One region of the Robertmurraya sp. GLU-23 genome, then DNA from elsewhere that is predicted to be linked to it. Evidence: riboswitches for the same ligand, from Rfam matches in the RefSeq annotation. Region 1 holds a riboswitch; the other holds the start of a gene.
What was found. Region 1 has a riboswitch for S-adenosylmethionine ahead of ACVBAX_RS04245 (methionine biosynthesis PLP-dependent protein). Riboswitches for the same ligand answer to the same signal wherever they lie in the genome.

Region 1 (4,690 bases):
GTGTACCAATAGGAATGGAAACGTTTATGTACTTTTTCGCAAGTAGACCAATAATATATCTAGCATTTGCTCCAATAAACCCACCTGCAGCGATTAGTATGAAATTCATTGAACAGCCACCCTTTTCTGCCCTAATTGGAAGCCGCCAAATGCACAGACAAGGCCACCTATCATACTTATAAATACATAACAAATAGCTAGAAGATATTGTCCCTCTTGTAAAAGCGAGCTAAGCTCCACACTTAAGGTAGAGAAAGTCGTAAAAGAACCAATTAACCCCGTCCCAATAGCAGCTGCTAACTCATCAGGGAGCTTTTTTGATAGCAACAGTCTTGAAGTAAACCAACCAAGTGCAAATGCTCCTAACAAATTGGCGAGTAATGTTCCTAAAAATGGTAACCAGTTTCCATTAATGGCTAACATATTGTAATAAATACTATATCTCAACACACTTCCAATGGAACCACCGATCCCTACAAATAATAACCTCATAATAATATTCACCCTATTAATTAGAAAAATGACAGATTAAAAGAAAATACTGTTAGCTACCATGCTAACAGTATTATGTAGTCTGATGTTAAGCTTCTTTAAAATAATCCTTGTAATAGCCGCCGACTTTTCCACTATTATCTATAATAAAGTAAAATTCTTCTGTTTCATTTTTTACTTCGTACACATTTCCTGGTGTTAATTTATTATCTACAATATATTTTTCAGCTTTTGTGTGAACACAAGTTACCTTTTTTATTGTTTCTGACTCTGACCATTTTAGATGAATCACTACAGTCACTCCTTTTACATTATCTATCTTATTATAGAAAGGAAGTAACTACTTAGCAACTTTTTCTAAAAAATGCTTCTTTAAAGGCTTGATTCGAAAATTTCTTTTTGTCACTTTTCGAACTTTGTTTTCTTCAAAGGTAAAAAATTCACCTGTTAAGATATTTTTTAAAGTGATATAACTAATTTCACATATTGTATCTAATCTAATAAACTCTAGATAGTTGTATTGTCGATTATTATACACCAGCTCATAATAGCCATTTTCTCGATTCCCACTCATATTCTGACCCACTTTCTTAAGTTGGTGATATCAAGTGTTTACCACAATGGATACTCGTATTAAACCGATGTACAATAAAAAAGTTAACTATTGCTTGATTTTTTTAGACGATCAAGTTCTTTTAGTAGATATTGATAATACCTTTCACTCAATCTTCCTTTGGCCCCTCTAAGAATTTCGGTCGAATAATGGTCGGGGGGTGACACTTCGGGCATTTTGTTATACACATGGAATGTCAAAACATCCTTTAACATTTCTCCATCGATGTCCACATCTACAAAGGTTGGGCGATACCATCCTCCATAAAACCCCTCTCTACCAAATAAATACTCGACCCCTTCATATGGAGTTAAGTAAACTACCCCTTCGGTTTCACCACCATCTTCTACAATATCTGCTCTTCCGCCATCACTTACTCTGAAAAGATATTTCATGGAGTATCCCTTTAAAACAGCAGCACCGACGAGATTTTTAAAACAGTGATCTACCCCCGCTTTTCGGAATCGTTCATCATCCATACATGAACCATATGCAAAGTAATATACTTGGTCAGGACGATTTTTCATGAATCTATGTAACTTCCAATCACCGTGGGTGATTTTTTCAGCTTTGCTTGATTCATCCACATTCACATACACGAGCGCTACTTTAGTGCCTTTATCAGTATGAACGGTAACATTTGTTCTGTCATACAAATTAGACTCTTTACCCTCTTCATAATCCTCCAATGCGTCGAGCTGAGGTAAAAGGGTTTTACTAACTTCATATAACTCTCCATGCACCTTACCGGAATCATTGAGTTCTAGTGTAGGATAACCGTTACCTGTATCAAAAAGCTCACCGTTTACCCATGCCTGTTCAGCGATACAAGTAGCTTCTCTGATTAATCTGTGATTCGTTTCATGTCTTCTTAATGTACCATAAACAAAAAGTGTAATCGTATCCATCCTTCTCCCCCATCGTACAAACTATTTACCATATTTTATCATAAAAAAAACCATTACGTGAAAATCCTGTAACAGAATATTAATAATTTTATGGCAGTAAATCTGGAGTTTTGGGTTTTCAAATGGATTAAAACCCGATACAATGATAAAAAGCTAGAAAATTCAGTCCATTTTAAGGAGGCTTGCAAATGAAGATTATGAGTAATGAAATGTTAGTTGTCTCGTATCGGAATGCATTGAAGTCAGGTGAGGATAAAGAATGGGCGAAGTTTTTGAAGAAGGAAATTGAGAAAAGAAATTTGAAACCGACAATTAAATCATAGGACACAACCACCGGCACCCAAGTGCCGGTGGTTTTATTTTTTCCTACGAAAATAAACAAGACGAGTTTCCCCGTCTATAACTGATTGATCATATTTAAGTAAAGTTGTTGCGGTGGTTGACTGGAGAGACGTTTCTCCTTTTGAACTGATTCATTCATTTCTCTCATTTCAAGAGGAAAATCCACGTGACCACCTACAGGATAACCTTGAAGACCCTCACCTGATATAAACAATTCAATTCCATCCTCGGTAACAAAAAAGGCGTCTTCACTCAACATATACCGATGATGACATCTGCTTTTCGTTTGCATGAATTTCCCTCCACTTTTTGTTCTCAAACTTATTATATATTAAATGTTCTGAATATTCATATAGTAAATTTTAGGAAATTGTGAACAAAATTGTCGTTAATTTGTAAAAAAGATTGACACTTAGCGATTTACTGTAGTAAAGTTAGAAAAAATTAAATGTTTTGATTTCTTATCAAGAGAGGTCGAGGGTCTGGCCCTATGAAGCCTCAGCAACCATCAATTTTTTGAAAAGGTGCTAATTCCAGCAAGTATTTTACTTGGAAGATAAGAAGAATGGCTCATGTTGATAACAAAGTCTTCTTCTTAGAGAGAAGGCTTTTTTTTATTATTAGGATGTTGGGAGAGACTAAAATGTACAAAAATGAAACAAAGGTAGCACAGATCGGAAACAGAAGTGAAACTCAAACTGGGACAGTAAACCCACCTGTATACTTTTCGACAGCTTATCGACACGAAGGAATAGGCCAATCAACTGGATTTGATTATATTCGAACAGGTAATCCAACAAGAAAACTTGTAGAGGCAGCAATAGCTGATTTAGAAGGCGGTGACCAAGGATTTGCCTGTAGTTCCGGAATGGCTGCTATCACTACCATTCTTGCACTCTTTGAATCTGGCGACGAATGGATTGTATCAAGAGATTTATACGGTGGAACCTATCGAATTCTAGAGCAAGGATTTAAAAAATGGGGACTTTCAAGTACGTATGTACAAACTCATGATGTGAGCATTATCGAACAGGCTATTACAGAAAAAACGAAGGCCATATTCATTGAAACACCAACCAATCCTCTAATGGAAGAAACGGATATTCAAGCGGTTGCTGAACTAGCGAAGAAATATAATATATTATTAATTGTCGACAATACGTTTTACACTCCATTACTTCAAAGACCGATTGAGCTTGGAGCTGATATTGTCATTCATAGTGCTACCAAATACTTAGGTGGACATAATGATGTGCTAGCTGGCTTGATCGTTGGGAAAGGAAAAGAGGTTTGTGAACAGCTTGGATTCCACCACAACTCTATAGGAGCGGTTTTAAGTCCGTTTGACTCTTGGCTTCTTATTCGTGGGATGAAGACTTTAGCACTTAGAATGAAACAGCATGAAAAAAATGCAAGCGAACTTGCAAGCTTCTTAAAGAATCATGAAAATGTAGTAGATGTTCTTTACCCAGGCCGCGGAGGCATGCTATCCTTCCGAATTAAAAAAGAAGAGTGGGTTAATTCATTTTTACAAAATCTTAAGCTTATTACGTTTGCAGAAAGTCTTGGGGGTGTAGAAAGCTTCATTACATACCCAGCTACACAGACACACGCGGATATTCCGGAAGAAATTCGTTTTTCAATAGGCGTTTGTAATCGCCTGCTTCGTTTCTCTGTTGGTATTGAAGACGTGGAGGATTTAATTAAAGATATTGACCAAGCTCTTACTCGTTTAAGTTCGGAGGCATAAAAATGACAAAAGAACACAATTTCTCATTTGAAACAAAACTACTTCATAATGAACATAAATTTGATCCAACAAACGGTGCTGTTTCCGTTCCTATTCAACATGCATCCACCTTCCATCAGCATAGCGTCGATGAGTTTGGAAAATACGACTATGGTCGAAGTGCGAATCCAACTCGCGAAGCTTTTGAAACAGTCATTGCTAACCTTGAAGAAGGTACAAACGGATATGCCTTTTCATCAGGTATGGCAGCCATTTCGACTGCGTTTCTCCTTCTCTCTCAAGGAGATCATGTGGTGATCACAGAAGACGTGTATGGTGGGACCTACAGAATGGTGACGGAAGTTCTTTCGCGTTTTGGAATCGAGCACACATTTGTTGATATGACGGACCTCACAGAAGTTAAACAGGCGATTCGTCCGAATACAAAGGTTTTCTATGTAGAAACTCCTTCCAATCCCCTTTTAAAGGTGACAGATATCCGAGCCATTAGTGACATTGCTAAAAGTGTTGGAGCTTTAACCTTTGTTGACAATACATTTTTAACACCTGCTCTACAAAAGCCCTTACTTCTTGGTGCGGATGTGG
Region 2 (4,690 bases), on a different contig from region 1:
TACTACATTCCAACCTAATTCTTGAAGTCCTCCGATAAACACGTTTCTTCTAGATTCGTACAATACATTTAACTCTCGTACACAACTTTGAGACTCAGTTAATGCTGCAACTGCCGCTTCTTGGACAGCTCCAAAAAGACTTACATATAAATGGTCTTGCAACAAATTAAGAGCTGAAATGACACTTTCATTTCCAACCGCAAAGCCTACTCTCCAACCAGCCATATTATACGTCTTAGATAACGTATAAATTTCAATCCCGACGTCTTTTGCACCCTCTGTTTGTAGGAAACTAATCGGTTTATGACCATTAAAGCCTATCGCTCCATATGCAAAATCATGAACAACACAAATCTCGTGCTCTTTGGCAAGCGCGACTGTATCCTCGAAAAAATTAGCATTTGCTATTGCGCCTGTCGGGTTATTCGGATAATTTAAGAACATGAGCTTTGCCTTTTCTAGCTCGCTATCTGATAGAGCCGTATAATCAGGAAGAAAATGATTTTCTTCTTTCAATGGCATGGTTATCATTTCTGCTTGTGCTAGAGCTACCCCCGACCAATAGTCAGGATAACCCGGATCAGGGACGAGAACATGTTCACCTGGATTTAATAGGCATTGTGGGATTTCAACAAGCCCAGCTTTTCCTCCAAAAAGGATGGCAACTTCTTTTTCTGGATTGATATCTACGTTATATTCTCTTTTATAAAATGTCGCAGCCGCCTCTTTTAATGACGCGAAGCCTTGGAAGGGAGAGTATTTGTGATTATTCGGATTCTCTGCAGCCACTTGCAGGGCTTTTACGATATGTGAAGCTGTCGGTTGATCAGGGTTTCCCTGACCCAGGTTTATCACATCATGACCATCTCTGATCTGCTTATTTACTTTTGCTACAAGTGAAGCGAAGAATTGTTTAGGTAAGCTTTTTAATAATTTTGATTGAGGATATATCATCATTTTTCCACCTACTTTATATTTTCGGGCAATTGGCAATGTTTATATTGAAAAACTAGTCACAAATGTATATCGTAAATGACAACTTGTAAAGTATTTTTACTAATTTTTTTTAGAAAAGGTGGTTTCTTATGAGAGTTTCTTGTATTCAGATGGACATAAGCTTTGGAAATGTAGAAGAAAACTTTCAAAAAGCGGAAAGATTAATAGAGTCAGCCATGGCTGAAAAACCTGACTTAGTCATCCTTCCAGAACTGTGGACGACAGGCTATGACTTAACCCGACTCGATGTTCTTGCAGATGTGGAAGCAAAAAAGAGCATTGAATTTTTGCAAAAATTAGCTAAACAACATCGTGTGCATATTGTTGGTGGCTCTGTTGCTTCTCAAGAAAACAACGGTGTGTATAACAAATTGCTTGTCATAAATAACGAAGGTGAACTTGTTTCCACATACAGCAAAGCGCATCTTTTTAAACTAATGAACGAGCATGAACATCTTCAATCTGGAAGTACAAAAGGCATATTTGCGCTCGACAATCACATATTTGCAGGATTGATATGCTATGATATTCGCTTTCCTGAATGGATTCGGGCTCATACGACAGAAGGAGCGGAGACCATCGTGGTGGTTGCTGAGTGGCCTCTCCCTCGTTTGAACCATTGGAGATCTTTATTAATTGCTAGAGCGATTGAAAATCAATGTTTTGTCATAGCATGTAATCGTTCTGGCTCAGATCCAGACAATGTGTTTGCTGGTCATTCTTTGATTATTAATCCTTGGGGGGAAGTAATTGCAGAGGGAGACGAATATGAATCCATTGTTACTGGACTAATTGATTTAGCAGAAGTGAAGAAAGTCCGTAACATGATTCCGATATTTTCAGACCGCCGGACAGACTTATATTAAAAACTATTGACAACTTTAACACTATGCTGATATGATTCTCATCAGTAAATATTAACTGAAAATTACATCTCTTATCAAGAGTAGGCAGAGGGATTTGGCCCGATGAAGCCCAGCAACCGACCGTAATTCCATTGTGAAATGGGGCGCTATCAGTTTAGCGCCGGATAATATCCGTAAGGCACGGTGCTAATTCCAACAGAAAGAAATTTCCTTTCTGGTAGATAAGAGGTTTGTTGACTACAGCCTCAAACCTCTTTCTAGCAGAAAGAGGTTTTTTTATGCAATAGGAGGATAATCATTATGTCAACAGTAGTACAAGAAACTTATCAACCATTAACAGAAGAAACAGCCATCTCACTAGCAAAAGAGAGAAATTTATTCTCCGAAAATAGTACTCTATCGTGTACAGAAATAGGAGATGGAAATTTAAATTTAGTTTTTCATATTAAAGATCAAGATCAAAAAGGCATCATTATAAAACAAGCTCTTCCATATGCAAAAGTAGTAGGAGAATCATGGCCCCTCACTTTAAAACGAGCAACGATAGAAGCAGAAGCATTAAAACTATTTAAAAAGCACGCTCCTGAATTTGTTCCTGAAGTGTATTATACGAACGAAGTGTTAGCAATAACGATTATGGAAGATTTATCTCATTTAACTATCGCTAGAAAAGGGTTAATTGATGGAAACGAGTATCCCCTGCTTGCAAGTCATCTTGGAACATACTTAGCCAATACAACTTTTTTCACATCGGAGTTTGGTTTGGATAAGGGTCAAAAGAAAGAGCTTGTTAGAAAATTTATTAACCCAGAATTATGTAAAATTACTGAGGACCTCATTTTCTCAGATCCTTACTTTGATGCAGAGACAAATGATTTTGAACCACAGCTTACTTCAACAGTTGAAAAACTATGGAAGGATACAGATTTAAAACTTCAAGTAGCGTTACTGAGAAAAAGCTTTTTAACCGAAGCTGAAGCACTTTTACATGGTGATCTTCATACAGGCAGCTTATTTGTGTCGAAGGAAGAAACAAAAGTAATTGACCCAGAATTTGCATACTTTGGTCCTGTAGGTTTTGATATTGGTCAAGTAATTGCAAATTTATTGTTCCAAGCTATTGCCTTCGAAGAAAAATCACATGCGGTATACTCACATGTAAGAACGTTCTGGAATGTGTATGAAAATCAATTTTCAGTCCTATGGGAACAAGACAATTTAGAACCATTTGCCCGTATTGACGGTTTCCTTTCTTCTACTCTACAAAAATACTTTCAGGATGCGGTTGGATTTGCTGGGTGTGAACTTATAAGAAGAACAATCGGTCTTGCCCATGTTGCGGACTTGGATGGTCTTTCGGATGAAAAGGAACGAATTGCAGCGAAAGAAAAATCTTTAGCGTTAGGTAGAACATTAATTCTTAAGCGTAATGAATTCACATCCATTGAAGAGTTAGTTACATTTTTACACACAAAAAAATACGAGTAGAAGGAATTCTCTACTCGTATTCTTACTATTGTTTAAAGCCAGCTCCTTCTAGTGTAAGGAGCTTCTCCTTTATATCTGTACGTGTTCCTGCATAGCCAGTTAGCTTTTTATTTTTCCCAATAACTCTATGACATGGAATAATAATAGGTAGACGGTTCGCTTTATTCGCCTGTCCGATCGCACGAACGGCTTTACTATTCCCTATCTTTTCTGCTACTTCCTGATAGCTGTATGTTGTTCCAAATGGAATCGAGTGTAGGACCTTCCAAACAGAGCATTGAAACTCAGTTCCTTCCATCTGAAGTGGTAAATCAAAGCCCTTTCTTCTCTTTGAAAAGTAGTCCTCCATTTGCTGCACCGCTTCTTGTACCAGTTCATTTTCAAGTGAAAGGATCAACTGATGACCATTTTCGTGCTTCAGAAAATCCTCTTCTCCAATATGAACGGCCGATACTAGTTCATTTTCTATTACTATATAAATGGTGCCTAACTCCGATTCAACCGTTCCATACAATCTACTCATAAATGATTCCACCTTTATTTTCCGACTGGTAAATATACATGAAATACCGTCCCTTTTCCAACTTCACTTTCAACTTTAATCGTCCCCTCGTGCTCTTCTATAATCCGATAAGAAACCATAAGACCTAGGCCTGTTCCCCTCTCTTTGGTCGTATAGAACGGCTGACCAAGCTTTTTCAGTTTTTCCTCCGGTATTCCATAGCCTTCATCCTTTATGGAAATATGTATCCGATCATCAGTTGTTTGATTCATTGAAATCGTAATATATCCGCCGCTCGGCATAACTTCTATGCCATTTTTAATCATGTTAATAAAGACCTTTTTCAGCTGATTAGGTTCACAGATTAATGTTGGTAAATCATCATCGTAATGAAGAAGGAACTGAACATTGTACAAAACAGCTTGTGCACTTAATAGATTGACCGTTTCTGACATAATCTGAGTAATACTATGATCCACAAATTTGATCGCTTGTGGTTTTGCTAATATTAAAAATTCATTTATAATCGCATCAATGCGATTCAGTTCGGTTGAGATCACATCAAAGTACATGGAATGCTTTCCTTCACTAGAGTCCTCTAAAAGCTGAATAAAACCTTTCAACGCAGTCATTGGATTACGAATTTCATGGGCAACTCCAGCTGCCAACTGACCGATTACACTAAGGGTATCAGATTTATGAAGATTCGCCTCCATTTCAAGCTTTTCCGTAACATCCCTGAAGGTTGTTAAACTTAGGTTACTTACTACATTTTGCTTCGTAGAATACTCATAATGCAAAGTCTTCCCACTTCTTGTCGTTAATGTTAACGTACCTG

Region 2: another riboswitch for S-adenosylmethionine. It lies ahead of mtnK (S-methyl-5-thioribose kinase); the one in region 1 lies ahead of ACVBAX_RS04245 (methionine biosynthesis PLP-dependent protein).

What each region holds. Positions count from the first base shown of each region.
Region 1 covers NZ_JBRKCV010000001.1:825,002-829,691, reverse strand. Annotated here, with positions in the region: gene crcB (fluoride efflux transporter CrcB) at 1-109, opposite strand, end outside; gene crcB (fluoride efflux transporter CrcB) at 106-492, opposite strand; gene ACVBAX_RS04270 (DUF6501 family protein) at 581-784, opposite strand; gene ACVBAX_RS04265 (hypothetical protein) at 833-1,066, opposite strand; gene ACVBAX_RS04260 (gamma-glutamylcyclotransferase) at 1,150-2,013, opposite strand; gene sda (sporulation histidine kinase inhibitor Sda) at 2,202-2,336, shown strand; gene ACVBAX_RS04250 (hypothetical protein) at 2,411-2,647, opposite strand; SAM riboswitch class I at 2,814-2,918, shown strand; gene ACVBAX_RS04245 (methionine biosynthesis PLP-dependent protein) at 2,999-4,105, shown strand; gene metC (cystathionine beta-lyase) at 4,108-4,690, shown strand, end outside.
Region 2 covers NZ_JBRKCV010000002.1:43,407-48,096, reverse strand. Annotated here, with positions in the region: gene ACVBAX_RS04535 (aminotransferase class I/II-fold pyridoxal phosphate-dependent enzyme) at 1-957, opposite strand, end outside; gene ACVBAX_RS04530 (carbon-nitrogen family hydrolase) at 1,086-1,862, shown strand; SAM riboswitch class I at 1,931-2,090, shown strand; gene mtnK (S-methyl-5-thioribose kinase) at 2,163-3,350, shown strand; gene ACVBAX_RS04520 (methylated-DNA--[protein]-cysteine S-methyltransferase) at 3,376-3,873, opposite strand; gene ACVBAX_RS04515 (PAS domain-containing sensor histidine kinase) at 3,888-4,690, opposite strand, start outside.